Regions from separate parts of the Bombilactobacillus sp. ESL1197 genome, predicted to be linked through region 2. Evidence: predicted binding sites of a transcription regulator. Region 2 holds the regulator's gene; each other region holds the start of a gene.
The links. The regulator HrcA, encoded in region 2, represses chaperone genes, less so after heat shock. The targets are predictions, from matches to a motif close to TTAGCACTCNNNNNNNNNGAGTGCTAA.

Region 1 (11,105 bases), on a different contig from region 2:
GGCATTACCTAAGAACTTAATTTCCTTTTCCATCAAGAAACCAGCAGCAACCGGTTTGTTGGCTGCTTTCATAGCAGTAGCAATCCCGACGTTAGAAGCATGCGAACGGTGAGCTGTACCAAAAGCGTCGTTAACAAATACATCGCCCAAAGAAGCCCAATATTCACCTAACTTAGGATCATTCTTGCTTTCACGCTTGCCAAAATCATTATCAATGTCTTGGAAACGTGTGTTTTCTAGCAAGATTACATCGCCATCTTGCATTGCAGCAATAGCATCTTCAACAGCTTGACCTTCGTTTTCAGGAACAAACTTGACATCTTTCTTTAATAATTCGCTTAAACGTTCGGCAACTGGACGTAAGCTTAATTCTTTTTTATCAGCGTCACTCTTAATACGACCTAAGTGAGACAATAGAATCAACTTACCACCATTGTCTAAGATATACTTGATTGTTGGCAAAGCTGCCACAATCCGGTTATCATTAGTAATTTTACCGTCTTTTAACGGAACATTAAAATCTGCCCGCATTAAGACCTTTTTGTCTTTGACATCAACATCAGAAACAATTAATTTTGCCATAATTGGCCTCCTAATTTACTTAGAAAAATGCTCTCTTCAACAATTCAAACTATTAAGGATTTTATCTCAAATTATATTTTTAATTACGATTGCATCATTTCAATCAAAAAAGGCAGAAGGAGAAATCCTCCCTCCGCCTTCTTCAGTAATTCATCTACTATGAGCTAAGGTATTACAACATACTTGCAAATTTTTGCAAAGTACGGATCATTTGAGCTGTAAAGCCTGATTCATTATCGTACCAAGCAACAGTCTTAACGATTTGTTCGCCGTTTGAACCTTCAACAACTTGTGTTTGAGTTGGGTCAAAGACAGAACCAAATTCTGTACCAATGATATCGGAAGAAACAATTTCGTCACCATTGTAACCAAATGATTCGTTACCATCAGTAGCTTTCTTCATAGCATCATTAATTTCATCAGCTGTAACTTTCTTATCCAAGATAGCAACTAATTCAGTTAAAGAACCTGTAATAACTGGCACACGTTGTGCATGGCCATCAAGCTTACCCTTTAATTCAGGAATAACTAAACCAATAGCTTTAGCAGCACCTGTTGAGTGAGTAATGATGTTTTGAGCAGCAGCACGGGCATTACGCTTGTTACCACCACGATCAGGACCATCTTGTAACTTTTGAGTAGCTGTGTAAGCATGGATTGTTGTCATTGTACCAGTTTGGATACCAAAAGCATCGTTCATTGCTTTAGCAAGTGGTGCCAAGCAGTTTGTAGTACATGAAGCAGCAGAAATAATTTGATCATCTTTAGTGATTGTGTCGTCATTTACACCATAAACAACAGTCTTTAAATCACCAGCAGGAGCAGAAATCAAAACTTTCTTAGCACCGGCATCAATATGAGCTTGTGACTTTTCTTTTGATGTGTAGAAACCAGTACTTTCAAGTACTAATTCAACGCCGTCATTCTTAACCCAAGGAATGTTGCGGGCATCTGATTCTGCGTAAACAGGAATCTTCTTACCATCGATTACGATTGCATCATCAGTAGCTGAAACTTCATGTTTGAAGTTACCATGAGCTGTATCATACTTTAATAAATGAGCCAACATATCTGGTGATGTCAAGTCGTTAATTGCAACAACTTCCAAGTCATCATTTGCAACTTCATAAATACGACGTAAAGCTAAACGTCCAATGCGTCCGAAACCATTAATACCTACTTTTGTAGTCATGTAAGATTTCCTCCTTCAGGAAAAATAAAATATTTTATTTTAAAGGTTTTTATCCCTTAAAATCGCTTCTGAGGCTGCCTCATCAGTAATTAAAACCGTCTGCTGAGGAGCAATTTTCATATATGAGCAAATTGCAGCAGCTTTACTAGCACCACCAGCAATTGCTAGCACATGTGAAACATTAATTAGATCCGAAACCTGTAAACCAATTTTCGGTATCTTATAGACGACGTTACCTTGAGCATCCAGAAAAACACCAAAAGCTTCTGAAACAGCTTGTTTGTTTTCCAATAACTCAATTTCTTTCGACGACATGTTGCGCCGATTGGCCATCGTTTTGGCACGACCAATACTGTGAATTACCACATCGCTTTGGTTAATCAAATCCAAAACCGACTTAACTACAGGTTCTTCCAGTAAAGGGGCCACACTTTTAGCACTGATATCTTCAGGAACATAGAGTGCACGATAATGTCCCTTAGCATGATGTGCCATTTCAGCACAGACCGTGTTGGCCTGAATTGAAACTCCTTCTCCCAAACCACCACGGGCAGGTACAAACAATAAATTCCGTTCCTGTGACAACTTAGGAGTCAATGCCTGCGCCACAGCAGCCATTGTTGTACCACCCATTACCGCGATGGTTGAACGTCCGCTAGGCAAAAAATGATCCATCATCTGATTTAACTCTTGACCCATTAGTTCCAAGACCCGTCGATGATGTTCACTATCACCCGGTATGATTATAACTTGTTCAATTCCTAAAAAGGAAGCTAAACGCGTTGCAATAACGGAAGTATCATTTAACTTACCAATAACCACATCGAGGTGAGCAACAATCTCTTCGCCTTTTTCGGTTAACATCATCCCTGATTTAGAGGAGCTAATTAAGCCACTAGTTTTAAACAAATCTGTTTCCCGCCGCAAAACTCGTTCTGAAAGATCCAACTCACTTGCCAAGATCCGCCGACCAATTGGTTGCATCCAGCGAATTTCCTGCAAAATTCGATAACGCTTTCGCAAGGTACTTAAAAAATCTGGTGCAATGGCTTCGATCCAACCAAGTTCATCGTTGACTGACGATGCATTTGCCGCGGGACTAATTTTGTCCCTGTGTGGCATATTAAGACCCATCCAATCAAAAAATATATGTGAGTATCATTTCCAACTCACAACAAGATTATAACAACTTAATTTTTAATTTGCAATAAACAAAACTATTTTTTTACAGAAAAAAAGTGGTTCATTACAAAATTGTAACGAACCACCAACCATGCGCCACCTGGGAGTCGAACCCAGATCCCAAGAACCGGAATCTTGTGTGCTATCCATTACACTAGCGGCGCAATACATGAAATATATTACACGACGAAAGAACATTTGGCAATACCTAAATAGATTTTTTATTAATTATTTTCAACATTTTAACTGCAGATCTTACCTCATAGTAAAATGATAAGTTTCATTTTGGGTGCTTACTACTTAAATCTATTGATTAGTTTCAAGTGATTTTGGAAAATAAATTTCAAGTACTAAAAATGGTGGACAAATCCATTAATGACGGTATTTTTAGCTTTGCAATGGTATCTAATCGTTCTTTTTCTTGAAGCAAAAAACTTTCTTTTCCAATAATGTTATGTATACTATGTTCTTGTAATAAAATTTGGGAGGAAAAATTATGACTAAAAAAATTGGAGTTATCGTCGGTAGTTTACGTAAGCAATCTTTTTCCAAGGCAATCGCTAATGCAATGAAAGAAATGTTTCCTGAAGGCTACGATGCACAATTAATCGATATCAGTGACTTGCCAATCTTCAACCAAGATTTTGAAGATGGTGAATTAGAAGAGCCAGCTAGTTACAGCCGTTTCCGTAATGATGTTAAAGACATGGATGCTATTTTATTCGTTACCCCAGAATATAACCGCAGCACGCCTGCTGTTTTAAAGAACGCCCTTGATGTCGGTTCTCGTCCTTATGGACAAAGCGTTTGGGATAAGAAGCCTGCTGCAGTTGTTAGTGTTTCACCTGGTGCCCCTGGTGCTTTTGGTGCTAATCACCACTTACGCCAATCATTAGTCTTCTTAAACATGCCAATTTTGCAACAGCCTGAAGCTTACCTAGGCAATGTAATGAATTACTTAGATGACAATGGTCAAGTTAATAATGACAATACAAAGCAATTCTTACAATCCATTGTTGATGCATTTGTTGAATTGATCAATCGGTATTAAGATATTCAATCAGAACTTTTTTCAAGTTCGCACATGAAGGACTCTTAGAGTCCTTTTTTTAATAATCAATTTATTACTATTAAGCAATCTGAAAATGAAGTCATGAGAGTTGACTTTTTTTAAATATATGATAAATTAGCAGAGTAATGTATAGAGTGCTAATAAGCAATAGGAGGCTTTTTTATGTTAGTTCCTACAGTTATTGAACAAAATTCACGTGGTGAACGTGCCTACGATATTTATTCTCGTTTATTAAAAGACCGCATCATTATGTTATCGGGCGAAGTTACTGATGATTTAGCTAATACGGTCATTGCCCAACTGTTATTCTTGGATGCTCAAGATTCTGAAAAAGATATTTATATGTACATCAACTCTCCTGGTGGCTCTGTAACCGCCGGCTTAGCAATTATGGATACTATGAATTTTGTCAAAGCCGATGTGCAAACCATTGCTATGGGAATGGCTGCTTCAATGGCTAGTGTCTTATTATCTTCTGGTGCTAAGGGCAAACGCTTTGCTTTACCAAACTCCACGGTCTTAATTCACCAACCTTCTGGCGGCGCTCAAGGTCAACAAACCGAAATTGAAATTGTGGCTGAAGAGATTTTAAAAACCCGCAAACGTTTAAATAAAATCTTAGCAGATAATTCTGGCCAAGATATCGAAACCATTGAACGCGATACTGAACGTGATAACTATTTAACCGCTCAAGAAGCTAAAGATTATGGTTTGATTGATGATATTATGACTAACAATTCAAATAAATAATTGGGCAAATTAATCATTATAAAAAACACGACCTGATGGCCGTGTTTTTTTTATTCAATCACTTTACTAACACCTTGTTCAGTAATCACAAAATCAACAGGATAATCTAGCGGCGTTACTGGTACTTGTGCGCTTTGCAACTGCGCAAAGCATAATGCCACTGTCGTTGCTGTTAACGACTGTTGTTGTAAATAACGATCATAATAACCGCCACCATAACCCAAACGTTTGCCCGCTAAGGAGCAAGTTAAACACGGTACAATCACTAAATCTAATTCTGCTGGAGCAATAATAGGCGCTGTGATTGGTGGCTCTAAAACTCCTAAAAAACTTTTTTGTAGTGCTTGTTGTCCTTGAAACAGTTGCGCTTGTATCTGATGTTGTGCATAAACTCGCGGTAAGGCTATCACCTTCTGCTCACTTTGCGCCACCTTAACCAAAGGCTGCGTCGCCAATTCTGAACCCACGGACCAATAAGTAAAAATTGTATGACTCATTTGAAACTGTGGCAAATTAATTAACAAGTTCGTGATAGCTTTGGTTGCTTGTTTTCGATAGCTCGGTGATAGCTGCGACCGCCGTTTTAAAAGTTCTTGACGTAACTGCGCCTTCTGCTGCTCAATTGCCGTCATAACTATAACGTACTCTTTAACTTAGGATAGCCACTTTGCGCCACCAATTGATCGTACTGCTGAACAAATTCTTGTTCCTCTTGGTTACGATACCCTTCAAAAAGTACCTCTTTGATATCTTCTTGATTAAAAAAGCAAAAATCTTCGGTTTCATCGACACCATTGGGATACAAAACACCCGAATAATCAAAATAACCAATTTGATTTTTCTTTTCTTCAAACAGTGCTGCACGGTTCACGATCATTAAGGGCGTTTCCTGATCACCCTTTAAGGTTACTACTGAGCCAATTGGTAAAATTTTCATACGATTCTCCTTACAATGATGCAATTAAATTATTCAAAAAATGTAGAGCAATGTTATAGCGCATATCGCCTTGATACAAAACATACGTGGTCGCTAACAAACAACCAGCTAAAATATAGGGAATGACTACTAAACTAAAAGCCGGAGCATGCATCACCCCAAAGATTGCACCTGACAAAACAATTGCTAAGACCGTTTGTCCATTATTTTTTAACTTTGGAAAAAAATATTTAAAAAATAATCCACGAAAAATGAATTCTTCGATAATGGGACCAAAAATAATCGTAAACAAGTTCAACATAATTGGCGATTTTTTAGCCAATAAATCCAGTTCTTGTTGATTAGCAGAGGTCGGAAACAAATTACTTAAAAGACCAATCAAGAACATTATAATAAATAAGCCGACAAAAGTAAGCCCCGCATGTTTGACAGGTGGCCAAGTTGTTCGCAAAGCTGGTAAGTGGCGGTATTTATTCCACAATGCAGCAATCAATGCTCCCATCAAGATGAACAATAAGACAAGCAGTAGGATCAATTCTAAGCTTGACACTTGTCGTTGCAATAAGGGGATAGCAATAGGCGTTTGCGCCAACGAATACAATAAAAAATAACCAACTAAAACTGCAATGTGCCGTACATTTCGTTGGCTACTTCTAGTTACTTTCATACAAAATAATCCTCACTTTTTAAAATAATGGAAAACCACTAGTGAGCCAAAAGCCTAAGGTAATGACAATGACAGCTCCCAATAGCATCAGCCATAACCAGTTACTAGTTAATTTATGTTGCTGCTTTTTCGCAAAAGCCATTTCAATAATTCCGATTAAGACCAACGCTGCCAAAAGTTTGATAATTGTTAATAATGGATGTTCATGCCACGGATAAGGTAACATGACTACTCCACTGATTAACAATACTAAATAACCTAGCCGCGCAATCATTGCCCATAATTTGGGATGTTGCCCATTTTTTCGTAAACCACTAATGACTGCAATTATTAAAATTAGTACGACAATTAAATGTAACCAAGGCCAGAACATCTAACTTCACCCTTTCCAATTTAATAACTTTTATTTTAGTAGATCATTGTAATTAAGCAATAATTACACAAAAAATGTTCGCAAATCTTAACAGATTACACGAACATTTTTTATTACTGCAATTCTTCACTAATTAACGCAAATATTTAATCAATTCTCGCGCCCGACGCAAAGAAACATATGCGCTACTACCATCTTGAAACCTTAATTGTTTAGTTTTGTTATCATACTTACAAGGTTGTTGCAAATTGACTAAATAACTCTTATCACTCCGAAACAGCTCTTGATAACGATGTGCCAAATTATTCAAACTACCTAAAAATTCAGTTTCCCGCGTTTTGGTATGCAACAAGACATGACCAGCAGCAACTTCTGCCGTCGTCAGATATAATACCTGATCTAACGGAACCGTGAAATAACGACTACCAATTCGGTAAGAAAACATTCGCTGTTGTGGTTGTTCTATCGCTTGATAGTCCAAAATGGCTAAATGTAAATCTTCGCGTATTTTGGTTTCAACGCTATCCAAACCATGATCTTTATCAATAAAATCTAATGGTGCTACTCGCCGTTCAATAGTCATCACGGCTAATTCATCATGGATAGAAATAAAAACAATCTTAGCTTGTGGTAATAAGTGACGAATTTCTACCGCCAATTGCAGACCAGCATGCGTATTGTTATTAATTTCCATATCTAAGAAAAATAAGCCGTAATTGCTATCGCTTTCTTGAGCCATTGATAATAATTCCAGTGGCGATAGTGTCTGACAAATCAACTCCATGTCCATATGATTATCACTAATTGCACTACGAATAATCTTAGCGTACTGTATTTGCTGTTCTTGATTATCTTCAAGCAAATATACTGGGAGCATCACTATCCCTCCTCTGTAATTATTAATGTAATACATAAGTGGTTCTCACCTAGTTGCGTATCTAACCAAAGTTGTTCATCATCTCTAATTAACTGCCGGACATTAGTTAATCCCAAACCTTGATGAGCAGCTTTCGTTGTATACCCGGGTTCAAATAATTGATGCACATTTTTAATATTCGATGCTGCATTATCAACCACAATCTCGACTTGACCAGTAGATGCCACAAACGAACAGCCAATCACTTGATCTTTTTCTTTTTGTGCTTGTTCAATCGCATTATCTAATAAAATTCCCAGAACTCTAACAACTGTCAAAATATTAACTTGTTGTAATCGAATTTCTTGAGTTAATTCAAGCCGTAATTGAACGCCAACATGTTGAGCTGTTAAAAACTTTTGGATAACTAAGCCACGAATTGGATCATTTTTTAAATAATCAATATTCGCAATGGTCATCTGCTTCAAATCTTGCTTAATCGGTTGTTGCTTTAGTAGTTCTTGATAATAATCAGTTAATTGTTGATTATTACCATTTTTGACAAAACCTTCTAAACCCAATAACATATTTTGGTAGTCATGCTTAAATTTGCGTAACTCTGAATATTGCTGTTCAATACTAGCTAAATCAGCACGCAGATGGCGATCTTCTCTAACCCTCTGCTCGGCCTGTTGCCGCGCTACATAAGCCTTAAAAAATAGCCAAGCGTAAACTATTGTCCATGTCGCAAAGACCACAAATAATAACAAAATTAATGATAATGCAGTATAAGTGGACTTGATTCTCTCAGTAGTAACTAAGATAACCTCTACAATGGCAAAAAGCGTCAGAACAAAGATAAAAAAGTATTTGGATAAATTCAGACCATTAATAAGTTTTAAAAATTCTTCTAGTTTAAAACCTAATTTATAATCTATAAATATGAGTATGAGCAATAACACCAGCATCAAAAAATCTAAACCTATAGATAACAAATCATTATTATAAAAGAATGATCTAAATGGCTTTAAAATGAAATAAGACAATACATCAATAAATATAACCAAAATGATGCAGAAAATTTCAATTGAACATTTTGTATAGTAAATATCCAGACTTTTTTTGCTAAAAAAAGATAATAATAAAATACTAACTACCCATAATACAAAGTAAAAATTTCCTATCAGACTTCCCATAAAACTTAACAATAAAGAAAGGAAGATATCTAAGAATAAATACTTTATAAAATATATTTTTTTAAAATAGTGATTTAAATTTAAGGTACAATAAACCATCAAAAAATTATTAAAAAAGTCTGCCCATAAGCTAACAACTAACATTCATTATTTATGATGAATTAAATGCCAAATCCAACTACCCATACTAGGCTTAGGCTCACTTGCCATTGTAAACGTAGAAGCTTGTGCACCACCGGTAACTTTTTGTAATTCTGTATCTGATAAATTCTTCAACATAATAAATACCTCCCTTATAACTGATATTATAGTCCAAGAATTAAATTAGTCAGCAATATTTTATTAACGCTTACTTTTCGCCCATAATCAAAATCATTTTAATCTATTTATAATCATTTGATTAGATTTTAATTATTTAAAACCAAAAAATATCTCAACTTTATTTATTCAGCTGCTTTTTCATTAATGATAATCGGGTGGCTAAGGGCGTTCCGGTTAAGTCTTTGGTATAAGTCGTCACTTTCTGATATTCTTTACAAATTTGCCGCACAGTTTTTAATTCAGTGGAACTAAGATTCTTATTAAAGACCACAATTAAATCTGCATCCTGAATCTGCTCTGCTAAAACTTGCGGTGCTTCCTGACCAGTTAAGGAGCGATAATCGCCAGCTCTTAAAGTAATTGTATCTTTCGTTTCCGCCAATTTACTACCAATAGTTAAAATCTTTAATCCCTTAAAAAGGGGCTTAAACTTGCGCCGTTTATGTTTAGCAGTGTTCGCTTCGAGCACGGGCCTAGTGATATTTTCAGTATTTGAATATTTCCAAATGATTTTGCCAGATGCTGGATTATTAATTTCGTGGGCATAATCAACCACATCTCCTGCTGCCAATTGAAAAGGTTCAATATCTTCATCAGTTAATAAAATAATCTTTTGCGTTCCAGAATCATCATTAAATTCAATATACAATTGATCAGAATCAGATTGCTGTTGCACTAATAATTGCGACTTAACTTCTCGCACAGCCAACTCGACTTCACGACTACGATCCAAAACTTCAAACTGATATGGTGATTCTAAAGTGTTTTGCACATTAACAGTTTCTGATGTCAAAGTGGCGCGGACAAGATCTCCTGAACGTAAATTTAATTGTCGGACAACTGCTTCCGGAACTGGAACAGGTTGAGTTAGATCAAGCATTCCTCCGCGTAATAATTGTTTAAAATATCCCGTTACCTCCTGTGCTTTAGGACCGCCAGCTGATAATTCTGCTGGCAAATCCCGTGCCGATAGAGGCACGTCAGCATCCAAAAAAGTAGCTTTATCAATGGCTGATAAAATATTTAATTGTTCCTGCATCCGCACCACAATAGTTGATAGATTATTTTCATTGATACTTTGGTTAAGGCTACTGATTTCTGCTTGAATTAAATAAATTAATTTGTCTTTTTTCAAAAATTATCCCTTCAATTCATTAATTAAAAAATACACAAAAACTTTATTTTAGTTTAATAATAACATATGTGAACAAATTCAAAAACGAAAGTATTACTTAAAATACAAAATATTTTTAATTGAACCATAAAATAAACTGACACTTAATCAATTTCAAACCTTTTCGCAATATTTTTTGGCACAATTACTGCTTAAATTACTAAAAAAGCTAGGACCTCTAGTGTCTAATGGTTAGACAACTTTGATCCTAGCTGTAATTTTTCAATTAATAATTTTGCTTAAAAACTGGCGATTGCTTGCTCAATTGGTTGTTCCCCACTACTGAGGTCAAATGCTTGCTTAATCGTGAGCGGATTTTTTAAACAAGCCACAATGGTTGCCGCTACATCAGCGCGGGCAATAGAGCGCAAGCCCGCATCAGTTTGTAAACTCAACCGTGGTGCTAGTTGGATACGTCCTTGCCCAACAGCATTAGTTAAAACTGCCGGGCGAATAATCGTATAATCCAAGCCGCTGTGCAGTAGCCATTGATCAGCATAATATTTAGCAGCGTAATAATAATTTCCCGTTGATAACGCCTGCCGTTGATAAGACCATAATCCACGATTGTCAGCTTGGAGAGCACTAACCATCACGAAACGTTTGGCCTGCGCTAACTGAGCAGCTTGAATCATTTTAATCGCCCCATCTAAGTCAATCATCATGGTTTGATCCGCCCCAGTTTTGCCACCAGAACCCGCGGCAAACACCACTGCATCAATATTGTGGGTTGCTTGCACCAATTGATTTAACTCACCGGCCAAATCAATGAATTGCGTAGCCACACCTTGAGCCTGATAAGC
Region 2 (11,105 bases):
AGAACAGCCCTTTTTATCGAAAGAAGATTTATCGAAACGGGGCCATGTCTCCCAATCAATTATTGATTATTTAACCCAGAACCACGTTTTAGACGGCATGCCTGATGAGAATCAGTTGTCGTTGTTCTAAGAGTTCCAGTCTAAAACTTGAAAAAACCAGCTGGTAGTTATATACTTTAACTAAGTTGATTTCACATGACGAGTGAGCAGGAATGCTCACTCTTTTTATTGCAGGCTGCATGAAACTAGCTGAATAAGCACGATAGAAAGGGGTGTTGATTTGAATTCTGTTATTGACCAAGTTAAAAGTTTAGTCCAACCAATTTTAGCTGATCATGGTTTTTATTTAGTTGATTTAGAGTATGTCAAAGAAGCAGGTAGCTGGTATTTACGGCTGTATATTGATAAAGACGGGGGCATTGATATTGAAGAATGCGCTGTGGTTAATCAAGAATTAAGCGAACAATTAGATGCTCAAGACCCAGAACTGATTCCTAATGCTTACTTTTTGGAAGTATCTTCACCTGGTGCTGAACGTCCCATTAAGACGCAGCAAGATTTAACAAATGCACTGGACCAATACATTCATGTTAGTTTATATCAAAAGCTCAATGGTCAAAAAGTTTTTGAAGGTACTTTAAAAGAATTTGACGAGCAACAATTAAAGTTGGAAGTTAAGATTAAAGCGCAACGCAAAGTAATAGCTATCCCACGTCAACAAATAGCATCAATGCGTTTAGCAATTGAGTTTTAACTGTAAGGAGATCACGTTATGAGTAAAGAATTAGTGGGAGCACTAGATGCCTTAGAAAAAGAAAAAGGTATTTCTAAAGAATTAATTATTGATGCAATGGAAGATGCTTTAAAATCAGCTTATAAAAGAAATTATGGTCAAGCCCAAAATGTCGAAGTAATATTTGACGATAAAAAAGGCGATTTTCATATTTACACAGTCAAAGAAGTGGTGGAGCAAGTAGCAGATCAACGTTTGGAAATCAGCTTAACTGATGCTCAACAGGTGAATCGTGGCTATGAATTAGGCGATCATCTTAACGAAGAAGTCACTCCGAAAAACTTTGGCCGTATTGCCGCCCAAACGGCCAAACAAGTGGTGATGCAACGCGTTCGTGAAGCAGAACGGAATAACATTTATAATGAATATAGTCAGTACCAAGATGAAATTATTCAAGGTGTGATTCAGCGGCGCGATAATCGCTTTGTCTACATTAACTTTGGACGCGTTGAGGCGGTGATGGAACGAAAAGATCAAATTCCGAATGAATCATACCAACCTCAAGATCGGATTAAAGTTTATGTTTCTAAAGTTGACAATACTACTAAGGGACCACAAATTTTCGTTTCTCGGTCGCACCCCGGCCTAGTGAAACGCTTGTTTGAACAAGAAGTTCCGGAAATCTATGATGGAACCGTGGAAATTGTTTCGATTGCACGTGAAGCGGGCGATCGTACCAAAATTGCGGTACGGTCAACTGATGAAAATATTGATCCTGTCGGTACGACTGTGGGACCACGAGGCCAGCGAGTACAAGCAATTGTTGATGAATTAAACGGCGAGAATATTGATGTTGTTAAATGGGAGCCCAATCCTTCTGATTTTATTGCCAATGCTTTAAACCCTGCGGAAGTGATTGCCGTTCAATTTGATGATGAGACGAATCCCAAGTCTTGTATTGTCATTGTCCCCGACTATCATCTCTCTTTAGCCATTGGTAAACGCGGTCAAAATGCACGTTTGGCTGCGAAATTAACTGGTTTTAAGATTGATATTAAGCCTGAATCAGAAGTGGAATTTGTTGATGAAGCAGGCGATGAAGTCGATGAAGAGGATCTTGATTAAATGAATTAAGGTGGTGGTTGTTTGAAAACGAGAAAAGTACCGATGCGTAAAGATGTCTTAACTAATGAAATGGCCCCCAAACGTTTGTTAGTCCGGATTGTTCGGAACAAAGACGGCGAAGTTAGCGTTGACGAAACGGGCAAAAAGCCAGGGCGCGGAGCTTATGTGGGGTTAGACCCCGCAGCAGTTAAGCAGGCACAAAAAGATCATAAGTTAGACGAAATTTTAAAAACGAAGTTGACAGCTGAGTTTTATGAAGAGCTATATAATTATGTCGATCATCAAAAAGCACGGTTAGATTTGTTTGGTGAACTAGGTAAAAAACATTGACACAACAACGTATTTTGAATTTCTTGGGTCTGGCGAAACGAGCCCGTAAAATTGTTACTGGCCAAGAATTAGTTTTAAAAGCCATGAAAAATGGTCAGGTCTATTTTGTCTTTTTGGCAACAGATACTGGGGCTGTGGCTCAAAAATCATTTCAAACAACCCTCAAGCGACAGCAAATCCCATTTGATCAGACCTTTAATCAAATTCAACTCAGTCAGGCAATTGGTCAGGCAACTAAAGCCATTGCCATTACCGATCGGGGATTTGCTCAACGATTTCAAGAATTAATAACAAATAATTAAGGAGCGTGAATTTATGGGAAAGAAACGAGTTTATGAATTAGCAAAAGAGCTCCATGTTCCAAGTAAAGATTTGGTGGATATAGCCCGCAAGCATCATATGGAAATCTCGTCCCATATGGCAGTTTTAGATGATGCACAATTAAATGATTTAACTAAGATTGTACGTTCAACTAATCAGTCTCCAAAAACTCAATCACCAGTATCGAAAGATACGACTAATGCTAAAAGTAAAGGAAAAACAAAAATTAAAGTTACAGCTATCCGGCATGCGCCTAAACCTAATGATGTTAAGAAGAACCACCAGCATTCTAATAATAACCATAATAATAATGGTAATGAGCACCGTACACATCAAAATAATGAACACAGTCGTGGTCCAGTGACGACTAATAATAATCAAGGTCGTACTAATCAAAATCGTAATAACACGAATGCGCGACCAAATAATTCGCGCACTAATAATCGCAATCGTAATTTAAATAATGACCGGCGTTCATCCATGATGAATCGGGCTAGTGCGGGGCGGAAACATTTAGCGCAATATAAACAAAATGCGCAAGCTTCCGTGGAATCAATCGAACAAGCACGGCATCATGAACAGCGACAAAAAGAGCAAAGAGCAAAGCGTGCTAATGAGCGTGCAACTCAACAACGCTCACAAAGACCAACTACTAATCATTCCAGTCAAAGTGCTAACCGTAATCGGAATAATAGTAGTAATCAACAAGTTACGCGGAAGCCAACTACGACGCAAAAGCCAACGGTTAATCGCCCAACAACGCAACCGACTGCTGAAAAAACTACTTCGGATAATAATAATAAGCGACAACATGAGTTTACGAACAATCGTCGCAAAAATGAGCATATTGATTATCGCAATCGGCCCAAGCATAAAAACAAGCGTAAATTACGCAAGCAACAAGCTAGTCAACCGAAAAAGCCAATGCCACAACGGAAAGAACGGCCGTTACCAGAGGTTTTGGAATACTCAGTCGGCATGAATGCGCAAGACTTAGGTAAAATTTTACATCGGGAACCAGCTGAAATTGTTAAAAAGTTATTTATGTTGGGTGTGATGGTTAATCAAAACCAATCCTTAGATAAAGATACAATTGAAATTTTGGCCGCCGATTATGGCATTGATGCGCAAGAAAAGGTTGAAGAAGATATTACCGATTTGGATACCTTCTTTGAAGATGAAGTCAATAATACTGATAATTTGACTAATCGGCCACCAGTAGTTACGATCATGGGTCACGTTGATCATGGTAAAACTACTTTATTAGATAATTTACGGCATAGTCACGTCACGGCAGGTGAAGCGGGCGGTATTACCCAGCATATTGGTGCTTATCAAGTTCAATTAGATGGTCGCTTAATTACCTTCTTAGATACCCCAGGACACGCAGCCTTCTCTAACATGCGGGCGCGTGGTGCTGATATTACCGATATTGTTATTTTAGTAGTAGCGGCCGATGATGGTGTAATGCCCCAGACAATTGAGGCGATTAATCATGCCAAGGCAGCTAATGATCCAATTATTGTCGCTATTAATAAGATTGATAAACCAGATGCTAATCCCCAACATGTGACGGAAGAATTAATGAATTATGGTTTAATTCCTGAAAGCTATGGTGGTGATACCATCTTTGCTAATATTTCCGCTAAACAAGGCACGGGCATTGATGAATTATTACAAATGGTCTTATTAGAAGCTGACGTGTTAGAGTTAAAAGCTAACGCACAACAAAAAGCCGTGGGTACCGTAATTGAAGCCCGCTTAGATAAAGGCCGCGGTCCAGTTGCTAGTTTATTAGTGCAACAAGGAACCTTACACAAGGGTGATCCAATTGTCGTGGGGAATACCTTTGGTCGCGTTCGGGTGATGACGGATGATCGTGGTCGGCAAATTGAGTCTGCTTTACCATCACAACCAGTGATGATTACTGGCTTAAATGACGTACCACAGTCAGCCGATAAGTTTGTGGTCTTTGAAGATGAAAAGACAGCCCGGGCTGCTGGTGAAGAACGTGCTGAACGAGCACAAATGGAAGAACGCAAGCGGACTAACGCGGTCACCTTGGATAACTTGTTTGATACCATGAAACAAAATGATATGAAGAAAGTCGACGTCGTGATTAAAGCTGATGTCCAAGGCTCTGTGGAAGCTTTGCGCAATAGTTTGGAAAAAATTGAAGTCGAAGGTGTGCGGGTCAATATTATCCATGCTGCCGTAGGGGCAATTAATGAAAGTGATGTTACTTTAGCTTCAGCAAGTAATGCCATTATTATCGGTTTTAATGTACGGCCAACCGTGCAAGCTAAAATTCAAGCTGATAGTGAAAGTGTTGATATCCGGTTGCATAATGTTATTTATAACGCAATTGATGAAATTGAGTCAGCTATGAAGGGTATGCTAGAGCCTGTTTATGAAGAAAAGGTAACTGGTAATTTGACTGTACGGGAAACTTATAAAGTTTCTAAATTAGGAACGATTGCTGGGTGCATTGTGGATACCGGCTTGATTCAACGTGATAGCGGAGTTCGTTTAATCCGTAACGGAATTGTTGTTTATGAAGGAAAACTGGCCTCTTTGAAACGCTTTAAAGATGATGTTAAGGAAGTTAAGCAAGGCTTTGAATGTGGTTTGATGATCGAAAATTATAATGATATTAAGATTGATGATCAGATTGAAACTTATGTCATGCAAGAAGTTCCTGTCAAGTAGGAGGTGTTGTAATGAAATATCGTGTTGGTCGAGTTGAACAAGAAATCCAACGAGAAGTTAATGATATTTTGTTAAAACGGGTGCGTGATCCGCGTGTCAAGGAAGTAACTATTACGGGAGTCGAGGTAACTGGCGATTTACAGCAAGCTACAATTTACTTCAGTGTTTTGGCAGAGACCGCTAGTGCGGCGCAAAAAGCTACTGCTGGTTTGAATAAGGCCAAAGGCTTGATTCGGCGCGAATTAGGACACCGTTTATCAATTTATAAAACTCCAGATTTAATCTTTAAACAAGATGATTCCATTCGGTATGGTGAGCATATTGATGAATTGTTACGCCATTTAAATGAATCAGACAAATAGTCGCTTAGCGGCTTTTTTGTTACATATAATTGTATTGCGGGAAATCTTTCTAGTTAAGGCAATGCTATACTAAATTAGTTAATTAAATTATTAATGAGGTTATGATAATGAATGGTATTATTCCCCTGTATAAACCACGCGGTGTGACTAGTGCGGATTGCGTGTACCAATTGCGGAAGTTATTACATGAAAAAAAGATTGGTCATACTGGTACCTTGGATCCCGATGTCGATGGTGTCTTGGTCGTTTGTGTTGGTCAAGCCACGAAGTTAGTTAATTGGCTCTTGAACTCTGATAAAGTTTATCAAGGTCAAATCACTTTTGGTAGTGCGACGACAACTGAAGATGCCAGTGGTGAAGTCATTGCGCAGACAAAATTACGAGCACCAATTGCCGATGAGAAGATTAAATTAGGAATGCATAGTTTAACGGGTTTAATCCAGCAACAACCGCCAATGTATTCGGCGGTAAAAGTTAACGGTAAACGGCTGTATGAATATGCCCGAGCTCATCAGGAAGTGGAGCGTCCAATTCGGCAAGTAACGATTAAACAATTTGATTTATTAGCGGCCAGCCAATTTGATGAAGTGCAACAACAACAAACTTGTGAATTTTTAGTGCGGTGCAGTAAAGGCACCTATATTCGGACTTTGGCCGTGCAATTAGGGCAATATCTTCATTTGCCGGCGCACATGAGTCGTTTAACGAGAATTTATGGTGGTGGTTTTAAACTACAGGAGACTTGGACTTTAGAACAAATCAAACTGCAGTTGGCTCAAGGCCAAATGGATTTTTGTTTGCCGTTGAATGCAGCTTTTACAGACCAAATGCCACTGTATGAATTGACTGCTGCGCAATGGCAAGTGGTGCAAAACGGCGGTGCTATTCAGTTGCCTTCAACTGAGGAACAGGTTTTACTGATTTGGCAGCATCAAGTCAAAGCATTGTATCATTTACAAAATCAGAACTATGTTCCGCAAATTATGCTTTTAAAAAATGATAGGTGAGTAAATCGTGGAAGTTCAAATTTTAAAATATCCCTTTCAGCAGCAGTTAAAAATTCCGGCACGGCAAGTTTTAGCGGCGGGTTTTTTTGATGGCGTGCACCTCGGCCATCAAAATGTGATTAAAACGGCAGTACGGCTGGCGCATACGCGGCAACAACCAGCGGCAGTTTTGACGTTTGACCGCCATCCTATTGAAGTTTATCAACCGCAAAAAGTGACGGGAACGTTCCAGTATCTGACGCCATTTCAACGCAAACTAGAATTGTTTCAAGAATTACAAGTAGATATTGTCTATGTAGTAGAGTTTAATCCCATTTTGGCGCATTTAGCACCGCAAAAATTTGTCGAAGATTTTTTGTTGCGCTTGCATATTACAACTTTAGTGGCCGGCTTTGATTGGACCTTTGGCCCCAAAGAGATTGCGACCATGACGTATTTACGCCAGTTAGTCCAACAACGCTTTGAAATTGTAGAGATTCCTTCTTTAAATTTCGATCATGAAAAAATTTCTTCTACTAATATTCGCACAGCGTTACAGACGGATCAGATTCAACACGCTAATTTATTATTGGGTTATAATTACCAAAACCAAGGTCCAGTGGTTCACGGTTATCAAATGGGGCGGCAGTTGGGTTTTCCCACAGCTAATTTAGCTTTAAGCGCAGAGCAATTAGTTCCTAGCTTGGGTGTTTACGTCACACGAGTCAAAGTTGGTGATGACTGGTTCCCAGCGATGACTTCCGTTGGCCGGAATGTGACTTTTAAAAGGGGCAATAATCCAGTCACAGTAGAGGCTAATCTCTTAGACTTTGATCAAGATCTCTATGGTCAAGAAGTCCAAATTCAGTGGTTAAAATATTTACGTCCCGAAATTAAATTTGCTGACGCCCCGGCATTGGTGCAGCAATTACGACAAGATCAGCAAGCTACCGAAAATTATTTCAGAAAATAATAGCAACTAACTTGACATAGTGCTAATAGCTTGCTATATTTAACATTGTTAGCACTGATATATCAAGAGTGCTAAAAGCGAGGTGATTTGGTTTGATAACTGATCGTCAAGCTGCAATTTTAAAGGCAATTGTTCAACAATATATTGAAACGGGGCAACCTATTGGCTCGAAGGCTTTAATGGATCGGTTACCAATTCATGTGAGTTCGGCAACTATTCGCAATGACATGGCAAATTTAGAGAGTTTGGGTCTGATTGAAAAGATTCATTTGTCATCAGGACGGGTGCCTTCAGATAGTGGTTATCGGTACTATTTGGATCACCTGTTAACGCCGATAGATGTTTCGGAGCAAACTTCAGAAATCATTCATTCTGATTTTGCCAAACAACGCTTTACCAAAATTGATGAGATTGTTGCGCAGTCCGCTAAAATTCTCTCAACTTTGACAAGTTATACGGCCATTGCTTTAGGACCTGAGAGTGATAATACTGTTTTAACTGGTTTTCGAATTGTAGACTTGGGTAACAGTCAAGTCATGGCTATTATGGTAACTAGTGATGGAGCTGTTTATAATCAAGTGTATCGCTTAGAAACGGATATTGCAGCTGATCGTTTAGAAGCGGTCGTACGCATTATCAATGATCAATTAGTAGGTCAGACTTTGAATGAGGTTTCCAAGCGATTAAAGACTGATTTTCCTAAACTGGTGGCACAATATTTACAGACTCCAGATGGTTTTTTGTCAATTTTTGATGATATCTTAGATAAAGTTGCCGCCGATCATTTCTTTGTGGACGGTAAATCTAATTTATTTAACTACGTTGATACCCGTAATAGTGACAGTTTAAAGAGTTTGTATTCATTGTTTGACAGTGACCATAATTTAGCCAAGCTTTTGGGAATGGATCAGAATCTCAGTGATGATGATTCTAATAATCAAGGAATTAAGGTCCATTTGGGTGCTGAATTAGCGCCGCAAATATTGAATAATTATAGTTTGATTACCGCCAAATATAGTGTGGGCGTTCACGGTGATGGCTTAATTGCCCTCTTAGGTCCCACTAATATGCCTTATTCACAAGTGATTGGTTTAATTACCTCTTTACGTTATGAATTGGCAAAGCGGTTAATTGATTATTTTCAAGAACTAAATGGTAATTCAAGTTAGGAGGCGTGTTTATGACGAAACCCGAAATAGATCCGGAAGAGTTTCCTTCAGAAAAAGCTTCAGCAAAGAAAGCAGCTGCTAATGATCAAGAAAAAGTGGCATCCAGCAAAGATCAGGATGAACCAGCCACAGCCAAGCCAGCTGCTGATGAAGTGGTAGACAAACTATTAGATGCTAATCAAAAATTAGAAAAAGATTTAAAAGCTAGTCAAGATCAGGAGTTACGCTTACAAGCGGAAATTCAAAATATTAAAAAGCATAATCAACAAGAACAGGCTAGTTTAATTAAGTATGATGGACAAAAGTTAGCGACAGCTATTTTACCATCAATTGACAATTTAGAACGTGCACTACAAGCAAGTAGTGCCGATCAGACCAATGACGGCTTAATTACTGGTGTGCAGATGGTTTTAAAACATTTGAAGCAAGCATTAGCGGAAAATGATATTACTGAAATTAAAGCTTTGAATGAAAAATTTGATCCGACGATTCATCAGGCGGTGCAAACAGTAGCAAGTGATGATGAGCATCCAGCAGACACAGTGGTGCAAGTATTACAGGCCGGTTATCAATTAAAAGATCGCGTTTTGCGGCCAAGTATGGTTGTTGTGGCACAATAAATTAATTTAATGGAGAAGGTTTAATTAATGTCAAAAATTATCGGAATTGATTTAGGAACAACTAATTCAGCAGTTGCTGTTTTAGAAGGTGGCGACCCGAAGATTATTGCTAATCCAGAAGGCGGCCGGACTACACCATCAGTAGTTGCTTTTAAAGATGGTGAAACACAAGTTGGTGAAGTGGCTAAGCGGCAAGCAATTACCAACCCGAATACGATTTCTTCTATCAAACGCCACATTGGTGAAGCTGGCTATAAAGTCAATGTTGATGGCAAAGAATATACACCACAAGAAATTTCGGCCATGATTTTGCAATACATTAAAAACTTTGCAGAAAAATATTTGGGTGAAGAAGTTACTGAAGCGGTAATTACTGTACCAGCTTACTTCAATGACTCACAACGGCAAGCTACCAAAGATGCTGGTAAAATTGCTGGTTTAGATGTTAAACGGATTATTAATGAACCAACAGCTTCTGCTTTAGCTTATGGTTTAGATAAAAGTGATGCCGATGAAAAGGTCTTAGTTTACGATTTAGGTGGTGGGACTTTTGATGTTTCCGTTTTGGAATTAGGCGATGGCGTTTTCCAAGTATTGTCAACTAATGGTGATACCCATTTAGGTGGCGATGACTTTGATAATGCTATTATGGATTGGTTAGTCGCTGACTTTAAAGCGCAAAATCAAATTGACTTATCACAAGATAAGATGGCTTTACAACGGTTGAAAGATGCTGCTGAAAAAGCGAAAAAAGATTTATCTGGTGTGAGTGAAACGGAAATCAGTTTGCCATTTATTTCTGCTGGCCCTGCTGGCCCGTTGCATTTACAGACTACTTTATCGCGCGCTAAATTTAATGAATTAACAGCTGATTTAGTTGACCGGACAAAGATTCCGGTACAAAATGCTTTAAAAGATGCCGATTTAAGCAGTTCTGATATTGATAAAGTTATTTTAAACGGTGGTTCAACCCGGATTCCTGCGGTACAAGAAGCAGTTAAACAATGGACTGGTAAAGAACCCGATCATTCGATTAACCCTGATGAAGCTGTTGCTTTAGGAGCAGCCATTCAAGGTGGTGTGATTACTGGCGATGTGAAAGATGTGGTCTTGTTAGATGTTACGCCATTATCCTTAGGAATTGAAACAATGGGTGGTGTTTCCACTAAGTTAATTGATCGGAATACGACAATTCCAACCAGCAAGTCACAAGTCTTTTCAACAGCTGCGGACAACCAACCAGCAGTAGACATTCATGTTTTACAAGGTGAACGTTCGATGGCCGCTGATAACAAGACTTTAGGTCGGTTCCAGTTAACAGATATTCCTGCTGCTCCGCGAGGCGTCCCACAAATTGAAGTTAAGTTTGATATTGATAAAAACGGAATTGTTAATGTTTCTGCGAAAGATTTAGGCACTGGCAAATCACAGAAGATTACAATTAAGAGTTCATCTGGTTTATCCGATGAAGAAATTGAACGGATGAAAAAAGAAGCTCAAGAAAATGAAGAGTCTGATAAGAAGCGCAAAGAGGAAGCCGATCTCCGTAACGAAGTTGATCAATTGATCTTTACAACTGATAAGACTTTGAAAGACTTAGAAGGTAAAGTTTCTGAAGATGAAATTAAGAAGGCTACAGATGCAAAAGAAGCTTTGAAGAAAGCCCAAGCTGACAATAATTTGGAAGAAATGAAAGCCAAGAAGGACGATTTGAATAAAATTGTTCAAGATTTATCAGTGAAATTGTATCAACAAGCTCAAGATGCGCAACAAGCCC
Region 3 (11,105 bases), 340 kb from region 2:
CCTTAGCTTCTAGCTCCAACATGGGGTTTTTAGGAGCATTGGTTGCTGGTTTTGCAGCTGGTTATACTGCTAAATGGTGCCATGACAAAATCCGTGTCAGTGCTAAATATGAATCCATTATGCCATTAGTAGTAGTACCACTTTTATCGACCATGGTCGTGGCGTTATTAATGGGTGTCTTATTGAAGCAACCATTGGCTTGGATTAATAGTTCTTTAGTCGCTTGGATTAAGGCAATGAGTAACAGTGGGGTCAGCGCGATGACTCTAGCAATCATTATGGGAGCGATGATTGGATCTGATTTAGGCGGTCCAATTAATAAAGCGGCTTGGATGGCTGGTAATGTGCTATTGGCAGAAAAAGTTTATACTCCGGCAATGATTGTAAATATTGCGATTGCTGGTATTCCTTTAGGCTATGCGTTTGCTACTTTATTTTATAAAAAACGTTTTTCTAATGAATTGTTGGATGCCGGACGTAGTGATTGGTTCATGGGTTTTATCGGTATTACTGAAGGGGCCATTCCGTTTACGTTAGTTAGTCCGTTAAAATTGATTCCCATTAATATGCTTGCTGGAGCAGTGGGCCCCGCACTTGCGATTTTATTAGGGGCTCAAGCCAAGATTCCACCAGTTGGTGGTATTTATGGTGCAGTAACAGTAACTAACTGGTGGGCATATCTAATTGGACTCTTTGCTTGCGCTTTGATTATTGGAATATTAGCGCCGTTAGCCGTTGATTTTAACCAAAATAATACGCCAGATGTTGATGGTGAAGCAGACGAAGAAGATATTGAGATTGAATTTGAATAAAAATATGGGAGTAAATAATATATGGTAACGGCACATTTTGTTAATCATACTCATTGGGATCGCGAATGGTATTTTACAACTCAAGATGCTCAAGTTCTCAGTGATCAATTATTCGGTGAGGTTTTAACAGAGTTAGAGCAACATCCAGAGGCTAACTTTACTTTCGATGGGCAATTATCGATTGTGGAGGAATATTTAACCCTGCATCCAGAAGATCGACAGAGAATTAAGCAATTGGTTTTGCGCAAGCAATTATTTATTGGTCCTTGGTATACCCAAACAGATGCATTAATACCAGATAGTGAATCCATTATTCGTAATTTAGTGATTGGCATTATTGGCAGTCGCCAACTCTTTGGGCAGGCCATGATGATTGGCTATTTACCTGATACCTTTGGTTTTAATGCACAATTACCGATGCTATTAAATCAAGTCGGCATTCAAGATTTTATATGTTGGCGGGGTACTAATTTTGCTCGACAAGTCGATTCAGTTTACTTTAAGTGGCAGGGCTTGGGAAATAACCAAGTTTATGCAGCTAACTTTCCCTTAGGTTATTATACGGGGCAAATTGATTTAAATTCGAAGCAGCATTTACAAGAGTTTGTCGAGCAAAGATTAGACCCAGGAATTGACCTAGAAGCTAAACATGGTCATAATGATCCCGTTTTAATTCCTTCGGGGATTGATCAGATGAATATTATCCATAATATTTCCCAGGTAATTCAACAATTAAATCAATATAGTAAACACCAAATAGTGTTGAGCAGTTATCCCCAATTTATGCAACAATTGCGCCACCAAGATTTGCCTCAGTATCAAGGCGAATTACGTTATCCTACCTATTCACGGGTGCATCGGACGATTGGGTCAGTGCGCTCGCAGCTTAAACGTCAAAATTTCAAGTTAGAACAACAAATTTTACGCCGAGTTGAACCGATGCTGGTTATTGCCCAAGCTTGTGGAATCAAAGTGTCCAACGGATTAGTTTTAAAACTTTGGAAAAAGTTATTAAAGTGTCAACCGCATGATACATTAGGCGGTAGTATCACGGATAATGTTGCTGTTGATGTTCAGCAACGTTTCAAAGAAGGTTTCGAACTTGCTGCCGGAATTGAAAATTATATTAAGAAGCGCTTAGCGCAACGTTTAAATCTGGATAGTAATCAATTGTTACTATTTAATACTTCACCACGGGTATTTGATGGTTATCAAGAAGTAGAATTTTTAACGACTAGTAAAAAAGTGAAATTTGCTGAACAATATCAAGCTGTTCTAGTTCGTGCAACTTATGTCCCTAAACGTGAGCATATTATGCAACAAACCGCCAAAGGTTTTGAATTTAAAGATGAGCCGGGCTATTATCGATTGACGGTTCGGTTAAAGATGCACTATGAAGGATTAGGCTATCAGGTGGTTTCTTATCAAGTAGCTCCAACGGAGCTAGCAACTTTAGAAGATAGTTCATCTGTGTCCATTAACAATCAAAAGTGGCAAGTTCAATACACAGGAACAAGCTTTACTGCTCAAACGCAAGGTCACGTTTATCCACAGCTGTTAGAAATTTTAGATTCGGGCAATGATGGTGATACGTATGATTATTCGCCTTTACCGCAGGAACAAGAAGTCAGCTTGCCGTTAACTGGACAATGTCAAGTGCAGACTGCTCCTAATTTACAAACTATGACGGTTCAAGGTACTTGGCAGTTACCTAAATCTTTAGCTGAAAGGCAAAAGGACCATCCACAATTAATTGACGTGAACTTCAAAATTATTTTAAGTTTAGCAACAAGTTCTTCGGTGCTAGATGGTCAATTAATTATTGACAACCAAGCTTTAGATCATCGCTTGAGATTAAAGATTAACACGGGTATCAAAAGTTCACAGGCGTGGGCGCAAATCCAAGGCGGTTTTCGAACCACTACTAATTTGCCTATTGCGGATAATTGGCAAGACGAGTTTGTTGAAAAACCGGTCAATCTTTATAACTTTGATAAAGTTGTGGGCATGTATGAGCCCAAGCAAGGTTTGTTTTTGTTAAGTGGCGGCATGAAAGAATACGAATTATTGGATCAAAGCTTTGCCGTCACTTTACTAGCCACTACGGGTCAATTAGGAAAACCCAATTTGTTGTGGCGCCCTGGGCGAGCTTCGGGCGACACTACTAGTATCGGTCATCAGATGACGCCAACACCACTAGCTGAAGAAATCGGCTTAAATCATTTTGCGTTTGGATTAGTGGCAGTTGCAGACTTAGACGAGAATCAGTTAGCACGGACTGCTGAAAATTGGTTGGCCCCCAATGTTAATTACCAGTTACAAAAACTGAATTTATTTGTCAATCGGTTAGATAATAAAATTTGGGATGTTGAATTTGATAAATCATTACCTCAGTTACCACGCCAAGCGACTTTCTTACGGTTGGATCCGGATGTAACGATTACGGCTCTCTACTGTGCTTATACAATTCAGAATGCGATTGTGGTTAGATTGAGTAATCAAGCGAATAAAACGGTTGCTTTAACGGAATTCTTAGCGGCTGGTTTTCAACGAACCAATGCGTTAGAAGAAGTTCAGTCTTTACAAGCAGACGCGCAACAACTAGCACCGTATGAGATGGCAACTTTTATCAAAATTAATGGTTAATTTTCAAGGTAATAACTTTGTGATTTTATTTACTTGACATTGTGATATTAAAAGGTAGATACTGAAAGTATCAATTATACTTGTTCACAAGGGGATATTAACCATGACAAAATACAAAATACCAAATGCTACTATTAAGCGTTTACCGTTGTATCATCGTTACTTTCAATTTTTAAATGATTCCAATACTAAAAAGATTTCCTCAACAGAATTAGCTAAAGCTGTTCAAGTGGATAGTGCGACGATTCGGCGTGATTTTTCTTACTTTGGTTCTTTAGGTAAACGGGGTTACGGCTACGAAGTTGAACCAATGCTGGAATTTTTTAAAAAGTTACTTAACCAAAGTCAAACGACGAAAGTAGCGTTGGTCGGAGTAGGTAACTTAGGTAGTGCATTATTAAACTATAACTTTTCACAGACGAACAATATTAAGATTACGGCCGCTTTTGATCAGAATCCGGAATTAATCGGCCAAACTGTCAATGGTGTGCAAGTTTATGATGTCGATTCTTTAGAACAACGTTTAGCAGATGAACAGATTGATGTTGTGATTTTGTCAGTACCAGTCATCAGTGCACAAAAGGTCGCTGATGAACTGGTAGCAGCCAACGTCAAGGGTATTTTGAACTTTACGCCGTTAAGATTGGCAACTCCTAATTCTGTGCGCGTGCACAATGTTGATTTAGCGAATGAATTACAAACATTAATTTATTTCTTAGATAACTATAGTTAAATTAAATGTTTAACTTTTGATTCACCTTTTAGCTTGTAAGGCGAGAATTTTGCGGTAAGTTAGTAGTAATTTTGGTTGATTACGGCTGCTTTTATTAGGAGGTATTAGATGGAACCATTTTTACAACCCGCTTTCCAAAAAAAAATTTGGGGTGGGCGTAAGCTACAAGAACGTTTTGGTTATCGCATACCTGATGGTCAAGTGGGAGAATGTTGGGCCATCTCTGCTCATCCGCATGGTTTATCAACTGTTAAAAATGGACCTTTTGCTGGGCAAGATTTAGCCCAACTATGGCAAAAACAACCAGAGCTGTTTGGCTACCCGCAAGGAAAAGTTTTCCCTTTATTGACTAAGATTTTAGATGCGGAAGCTAGTTTATCCGTCCAGGTGCATCCAGATAATGCTTATGCCAAAGTACATGAAGGTGAGCTAGGCAAAACGGAGTGTTGGTATATTATTGATGCCCAGCCTGGTGCCTATTTGATTTATGGACATAATGCGCAAACTAAGGCAGAATTACAAGCACTGATTGACTCGGGAGACTGGGAACATTTGCTCAAAAAAATGCCAGTCAAAACAGGAGATTTTGTTTTTGTGCCTAGTGGGTGTGTTCATGCGTTAAATCAAGGAATTATTGCCTTAGAAACACAACAAAGTAGTGATACTACTTATCGTTTGTATGATTATGATCGTATTGAACAAGCTACCGGTCAAAAACGCCAACTGCATTTAAAACAGGCTCTAGATACGATTACTGTTCCTTTCCAAACACCAAAACTTAATCAAGCGGTCCAGCAATTTGGTGCTAGTTCCATCACCACTTATGTGAAACCACCTGTTTCGCCATACTTTGCAGTGTGGGGCTTACAAGTGCAACATGATGCTTTAAGTTTGCAACATCAGTTGGGTGCTTACACCTTATGTTCCGTGATTTCCGGAACGGGACAGCTAGTGATTGCTGGGAAAACCTACGAGTTACAGTTAGGTGATCACTTTATTATTCCGGCGCCAATTACTGCTTGGCAATTTCAAGGGGAAAATCTCCAAATAATTGCTTCCGAAGCAATTGACAAGGTCGATTAATATTCAAAAAAGAGTCGGGACAAAAAGTTTTGAGAAGTTAAACACAGATTTTTGACTTTTGAAGTCACTATCAGCAGAGAATATTTGTTTAATTTACGAAATTTTTTGTTTTGACTTTTTAATACTTAATATGAGGTTGTGACAAAAGCAATTTAGCTGCTAGTTACAACCTCATTTTTAAATATTTAATTTAATATTTTTTGTAATACCGCATTTTAACTGCTTTTGACTTATCGGCAAATTATGCTAGTAATATACCTATCTAAATTAGATTGTGCTAAAATTTAAAACTGTATTAATTTAAGTCGAAAGAGGATTTATTGTGCATAATCTAACTGTCAAACGCTTTATGTATTTTTTACTGCAAGTACTTTTAGTGTGTTTAATTGCTTACGGATTTTATTTTGAATTTCAACTAGCTTTAACCGGTAGTTTGACACACGGCTATCATGAGATGTTCTGGGAAATTAAGAATAATCCTGTCGTCACGCGAATCAACTGGTTTTGCCTAGTAGTTATTATAACGATGCTAATTGCGCTGTTAGGTGATTATTGGTGGGGAATATCCCTGAGCGTCATTATTTTTAGTATTATTTTATATGTGGACTTTAATAAAATTATTTCACGTTCTGAACCATTGTTACCTAATGATTTAAACATGGCTGGTCAAGCTGGTGGTTTAATTAAAATGGTCAGTTGGCAATCATTATTACTTTTAGCCATTGGCATTGTATTACTACTTGTAGCGGCCTACCTGTTACACAAAGTTACCAAAGGCTTGTGGTTAAAAAATCATCGGGTGCTGTGGCCGTTGAGAATTGGCTTTTTGGTGTTAGCAATAATAGCTTTAAGCTTGTTCTCACAAGCAGGAAATACGCGCTCTTTTGCTTCTAAACAATTGGCGAAGCATAATATTACTAATGTTGATCGTTCACAATTGGCCAATTATCGTAATCGGGGTACTTTAATTGGTTTTGTCTTTAATGCCCATTCTACGCCAATGATTAAGCCTGCTAATTATAGCGCGGCGACTATGAAGCAAATTACTAAACGTTATCAAAAAGGTTTGGTTAAAGCCAATCAAGGGAAAAAAGTTGGGAAAGTTAACATTATTTATATTTTAAATGAATCTTTAACCAATCCTTTACGGACACAGAAATGGTATCCCCTTGTTGGCAATAAAAATCCGATGCCTTATATTTCTAAGATGATTACGAATCCTACGGTCCAACAAGCTGGCGGTTATATGGTGTCTCCTGGCTTTGGTGGAGGGACGGCTAATATTGAATTTGAAGCCAATACAGGTTTCTCCAATTACTTTTTAAACAATACGCCCTATCAGGATATTTTACCGAATAAAAAATATTTTCCGAGTGTCATGCATTATTTAAATGATGCTGGCTATAATTCACAGGCCTACCATCCTTATGCCGGCACTATGTATCGTAGAAATCAAGCTTATCCAGCGATCGGTATCCATAAATTCCAAGATCAATCGAAATTACAGCATTTAAAGAAGTCACCACATGGTTTGTATGATACAGATGCCTCCGCCTATCCGAACTTTTATGCACAACAAAAAAAGTCTAGTCGCCAATTTAGTTTGATGTTGACGATGCAAAACCATATGCCTTATCAAGCAGAAATAGGTCCCAAAAGTTCTTATCAACTCCAGAATAAAGTAGCCGGAGATGCTGATAAGACTAAAAAATTAGAAGCTTATCTTCAAGAAGTTCACGATTCGGATCAAGCGTTTAAGCAATTAGTGCAACATTATCAACACGCTAAGCAAAAAACGTTAATTGTCATGTATGGCGATCATTATCCTGGTGATGGTATTTATGATGATCTCTTCAATCAGAATACCTTGTATTCTCATGCAACGCCGTTTGTGATGGCGGCTAATTTTCCTTTACAGACGCATCATTATAATTACTTCTCACCCAACTATATGTCCTTACAGTTATTGCAACAACTTAACTATCCGCAAACTCCGTTTTATCAATTATTGGAACAATTACAACAGCAAGTTCCAGTTTTGACCAAACCACTACAAATTTCTGGTACGGGCCAACAGAATCGAACCAAAGTAAGCAACGATACGTATGCGTTAACTGCTAAAAATGTTCACGGCCCTAAAAATGCTAAGTGGGATCAATCACGAGTTTATAAAGATTATCGGTTATTAGAATATGATATGACTTATGGTAAAGCTTACGCTAAAAAGGATGGTATGTTTCAAATTCCCCGCTAGTCATAGCTGAATCGGGTCAACAATTTGAAAACTATTTTGCAAAATTAATTATCTAATAATTTCATACGTGGCTTGAAAGCTATTTATGCTCCAAATTTGATAAATCAAGTGAGTCGTCCATTACGGGCGACTTTTTGATTAAAAAAAGTAAAGGAAGATTACTAGATTTTGAGCCAATTAATGTGTTTTCAAAGCAATCTGTGCTACTGTAAAAAAGTAAGTTTTCCGAATATTTTTAAACGGAAATACTTGCATCTGGAAAGGAACATGTTATTATAGAACTTGTATTAGCACTATATAAAGATGAGTGCTAAGAGTGCTAAAAATGTTTTTATTTGGAGGGATTACTTTGTTAAAGCCATTAGGTGATCGTATTCTGGTACAAGTTGATGAAGAAAAGGAACAAACAGTTGGTGGAATTGTTCTAGCCAATAATGCTAAAGAAAAGCCACAAGTTGGTGAAGTTATTGCTGTTGGCGCCGGTGAACGGACACCAGAAGGTAAAACAATTGAATTAAGCATTCAAAAAGGCGATAAAGTCTTATTTGATAAATATGCTGGTTCAGAAGTTAAGTATGACGGCCAAAAATATCTCGTAATGCATGAAAAAGATGTCATGGCAATTGTTGACTAATTTTTGTAATTAATTAGAAATTAAGAACATAAAGTATTAAATAATAATTGAGGTGGCTGAAAAATGACAAAAGAAATTAAATTTTCAGAAGACGCACGGGCTAAGATGCTTGAAGGCGTTAATAAATTAGCAGATACAGTAAAAACAACAATTGGACCTAAAGGTCGTAACGTTGTTTTGGAACAATCCTATGGTTCTCCAAATATTACCAACGATGGTGTAACTATCGCCAAAGATATTGAATTAGAAGATCATTTTGAAAATATGGGTGCTAAATTAGTTTCTGAAGTTGCTTCAAAGACTAATGATATTGCCGGTGACGGTACAACCACTGCGACAGTTTTAGCTCAAGCAATTATTCAAGAAGGCATGAAGAACGTAACTGCTGGTGCGAACCCTGTTGGTATTCGGACGGGAATTGAGAAGGCTACTGCTACTGCTGTTGATGAATTGCGGAAGATTTCTCACGAAGTTAGTGGCCGTGATCAAATTGCTCAAGTTGCCGCAGTTTCTTCTTCCAATCAACAAGTTGGTGAATTAATTGCCGATGCGATGGAAAAAGTTGGCCATGATGGTGTAATTACCATTGAAGAATCAAAGGGTATTGAAACAACTTCTGATGTTGTTGAAGGTATGCAATTTGATCGTGGTTACTTATCACAATACATGGTAACTGATAACGATAAAATGGAAGCCGATTTAGATAATCCATACATTTTAATTACTGACAAGAAGATTTCCAACATTCAAGATATTTTGCCATTATTACAATCAATCGTGCAACAAGGCAAAGCTTTATTGATTATTGCTGATGATGTTGATGGTGAAGCTTTACCAACATTGGTTTTGAACAAGGTTCGGGGCACGTTCAATGTTGTAGCTGTTAAAGCACCTGGTTTTGGCGATCGTCGTAAGGAACAGTTAGAAGATATTGCGATCTTGACTGGTGGTACTGTCATTACAGCTGATTTAGGCTTAGAATTAAAAGACACAACCATTGATCAATTAGGTCAAGCAGGTCGTGTAACTGTTACTAAAGACAACACAACAATTGTCCAAGGTTCTGGTTCTAAAGATGCGATTGATGAACGGGTTGATTTAATTAAGAAGCAAGTTAGCGAAACAACTTCTGACTTTGACCGTGAAAAGTTACAAGAACGTTTAGCTAAATTAGCTGGTGGCGTTGGTGTGATTAAAGTTGGTGCCGCTACTGAAACCGAATTAAAAGAACGCAAATATCGGATTGAAGATGCTTTGAATGCTACGCGGGCCGCTGTTGAAGAAGGCTACGTTGCTGGTGGTGGTACAGCTTTGATGAATGTCATTCCAGCTGTTGCTAAATTAGCTGAAAGCGAAACTGGCGATGTGCAAACTGGTATTAACATTGTTAAGCGGGCTTTAGAAGCACCAGTTCGGCAAATTGCAGAAAATGCCGGCAAAGAAGGCTCTGTCATTGTTGAACATTTGAAGGCACAAGATAATGAAGTTGGTTATAATGCCGCAACTGACAAGTGGGAAAATATGGTTGAGGCTGGAATTATTGACCCAACTAAAGTAACTCGCTCTGCTTTACAAAATGCAGCCAGCGTTTCGGCTTTGATTTTAACAACAGAGGCTGTTGTTGCTGATAAGCCTGAACCTGCTGCTCCTGCAGCACCAGCTGACCCTAATGCTGGTATGGGCGGTATGATGTAATTAATATTGATTGTTAATCAAAAAGACATTTCTTCGGAAATGTCTTTTTTTTAATCACACGGATTTTTTGCGTCAATTATTAATTCTCAAACACTTCGGCACTAATGAGATTAATTAGCAGAAGTTTTAGTGGTATCATTAAGTCTTAAGTAGCTAAATAATAGATAAGGAAAGTATTTATGCGAATTATTTTTGTGGGTGATGTCATGGGAGATTTGGGACTGCAAGCTTTGCAAACATATCTTCCACAAATCAAGGCACATTTTCGCCCCCAAGTGACGATTGTTAACGGTGAAAATGCTGCTAAAGGACGAGGCATTAAGGAACAACAATTTAAAAAGATTTTAAAAGCGGGAGCAGATGTGATTACACTGGGAAATCATGCTTTTGATCAGTCAGAAGTGAATGATTTACTGGAACAGAATGATAATTTGGTGCGACCTGCTAATTACCCTGGGGCAGTTCCGGGAGCAGGAATGACAATTAAACAAGTCAATCAGGAGCAATTAGCAGTAATTAATTTACAAGGGCGCGCTTTAATGAATGCAATTGATGACCCTTTTCAAATAGCCGATCAATTATTGGCGCAAATTCCGGATCAAGCGCAAATTTTTATTGACTTTCATGCAGAAACAACTAGTGAAAAAGCGGCATTGGCTTACTATTTAGATGGTCGAGTGGCGGCAGTTGTCGGGACACATACACATGTGCAAACCAATGATGCCCGAGTTCTGCCGAAAGGGACAGCATTTTTGACAGATGTGGGCATGACGGGGGATTATGACGGAATTATTGGCGTTCAAGCCCAGAGTAGTATTCGCCGCTTTTTAACACAGAGACCAACTCGTTATGAATTAACGGAACATGGTCGTCCCCAAATTAATTATTGCGTAATTGATCTAGAAACGAAAAATAAAATTCATGCGTATCAAATTAATCCGGATCGTCCGTTTGTTGAATAAAAGTTGCTGTTTTTTGAATTAATTTGATCAATAAGATCCTAGCCTAGAGGAGTTTTGTATGCCACAAACTACTAAAGATACACCAATGATGCAACAATATTTAAAAATCAAAAAGGATTATCCAGATGCTTTTTTGTTTTATCGGATTGGTGATTTCTATGAAATGTTTTACGATGATGCAATTAAAGGGGCACAAATACTAGAATTAACCTTGACAGCCCGCAATAAAAATGCCGCTGATCCGATTCCCATGTGTGGGGTGCCCCACCATGCCGTGCAAAGTTAT

Region 1: the regulator HrcA is predicted to act here: its motif matches at 4,143-4,169, upstream of clpP (ATP-dependent Clp endopeptidase proteolytic subunit ClpP).
Region 3: the regulator HrcA is predicted to act here: its motif matches at 7,816-7,842, upstream of groES (co-chaperone GroES).

Annotation. Positions count from the first base shown of each region.
Region 1 covers NZ_JBYLTY010000004.1:231,263-242,367, reverse strand. Annotated here, with positions in the region: gene AC3B6B_RS08865 (phosphoglycerate kinase) at 1-582, opposite strand, end outside; gene gap (type I glyceraldehyde-3-phosphate dehydrogenase) at 755-1,774, opposite strand; gene AC3B6B_RS08855 (sugar-binding transcriptional regulator) at 1,814-2,896, opposite strand; tRNA gene AC3B6B_RS08850 (tRNA-Arg) at 3,049-3,120, opposite strand; gene AC3B6B_RS08845 (NADPH-dependent FMN reductase) at 3,453-4,007, shown strand; gene clpP (ATP-dependent Clp endopeptidase proteolytic subunit ClpP) at 4,191-4,778, shown strand; gene AC3B6B_RS08835 (5-formyltetrahydrofolate cyclo-ligase) at 4,829-5,410, opposite strand; gene AC3B6B_RS08830 (DUF4176 domain-containing protein) at 5,413-5,715, opposite strand; gene AC3B6B_RS08825 (CPBP family intramembrane glutamic endopeptidase) at 5,726-6,382, opposite strand; gene AC3B6B_RS08820 (YisL family protein) at 6,402-6,755, opposite strand; gene AC3B6B_RS08815 (response regulator transcription factor) at 6,889-7,632, opposite strand; gene AC3B6B_RS08810 (sensor histidine kinase) at 7,635-8,567, opposite strand; gene AC3B6B_RS08805 (bacteriocin) at 8,955-9,086, opposite strand; gene AC3B6B_RS08800 (hypothetical protein) at 9,247-10,263, opposite strand; gene AC3B6B_RS08795 (SDR family oxidoreductase) at 10,542-11,105, opposite strand, start outside.
Region 2 covers NZ_JBYLTY010000001.1:1,050,195-1,061,299, forward strand. Annotated here, with positions in the region: gene AC3B6B_RS04875 (PolC-type DNA polymerase III) at 1-130, shown strand, start outside; gene rimP (ribosome maturation factor RimP) at 281-754, shown strand; partial or broken gene nusA (transcription termination factor NusA) at 773-1,855, shown strand; gene rnpM (RNase P modulator RnpM) at 1,880-2,188, shown strand; gene AC3B6B_RS04895 (L7Ae/L30e/S12e/Gadd45 family ribosomal protein) at 2,185-2,490, shown strand; gene infB (translation initiation factor IF-2) at 2,504-5,218, shown strand; gene rbfA (30S ribosome-binding factor RbfA) at 5,230-5,580, shown strand; gene truB (tRNA pseudouridine(55) synthase TruB) at 5,688-6,587, shown strand; gene ribF (riboflavin biosynthesis protein RibF) at 6,595-7,539, shown strand; gene hrcA (heat-inducible transcriptional repressor HrcA) at 7,632-8,708, shown strand; gene grpE (nucleotide exchange factor GrpE) at 8,720-9,328, shown strand; gene dnaK (molecular chaperone DnaK) at 9,356-11,105, shown strand, end outside.
Region 3 covers NZ_JBYLTY010000001.1:711,054-722,158, forward strand. Annotated here, with positions in the region: gene AC3B6B_RS03070 (PTS fructose transporter subunit IIC) at 1-812, shown strand, start outside; gene AC3B6B_RS03075 (glycoside hydrolase family 38 N-terminal domain-containing protein) at 834-3,458, shown strand; gene AC3B6B_RS03080 (redox-sensing transcriptional repressor Rex) at 3,562-4,191, shown strand; gene manA (mannose-6-phosphate isomerase, class I) at 4,300-5,274, shown strand; gene AC3B6B_RS03090 (LTA synthase family protein) at 5,597-7,528, shown strand; gene groES (co-chaperone GroES) at 7,878-8,162, shown strand; gene groL (chaperonin GroEL) at 8,226-9,857, shown strand; gene AC3B6B_RS03105 (TIGR00282 family metallophosphoesterase) at 10,037-10,819, shown strand; gene mutS (DNA mismatch repair protein MutS) at 10,878-11,105, shown strand, end outside.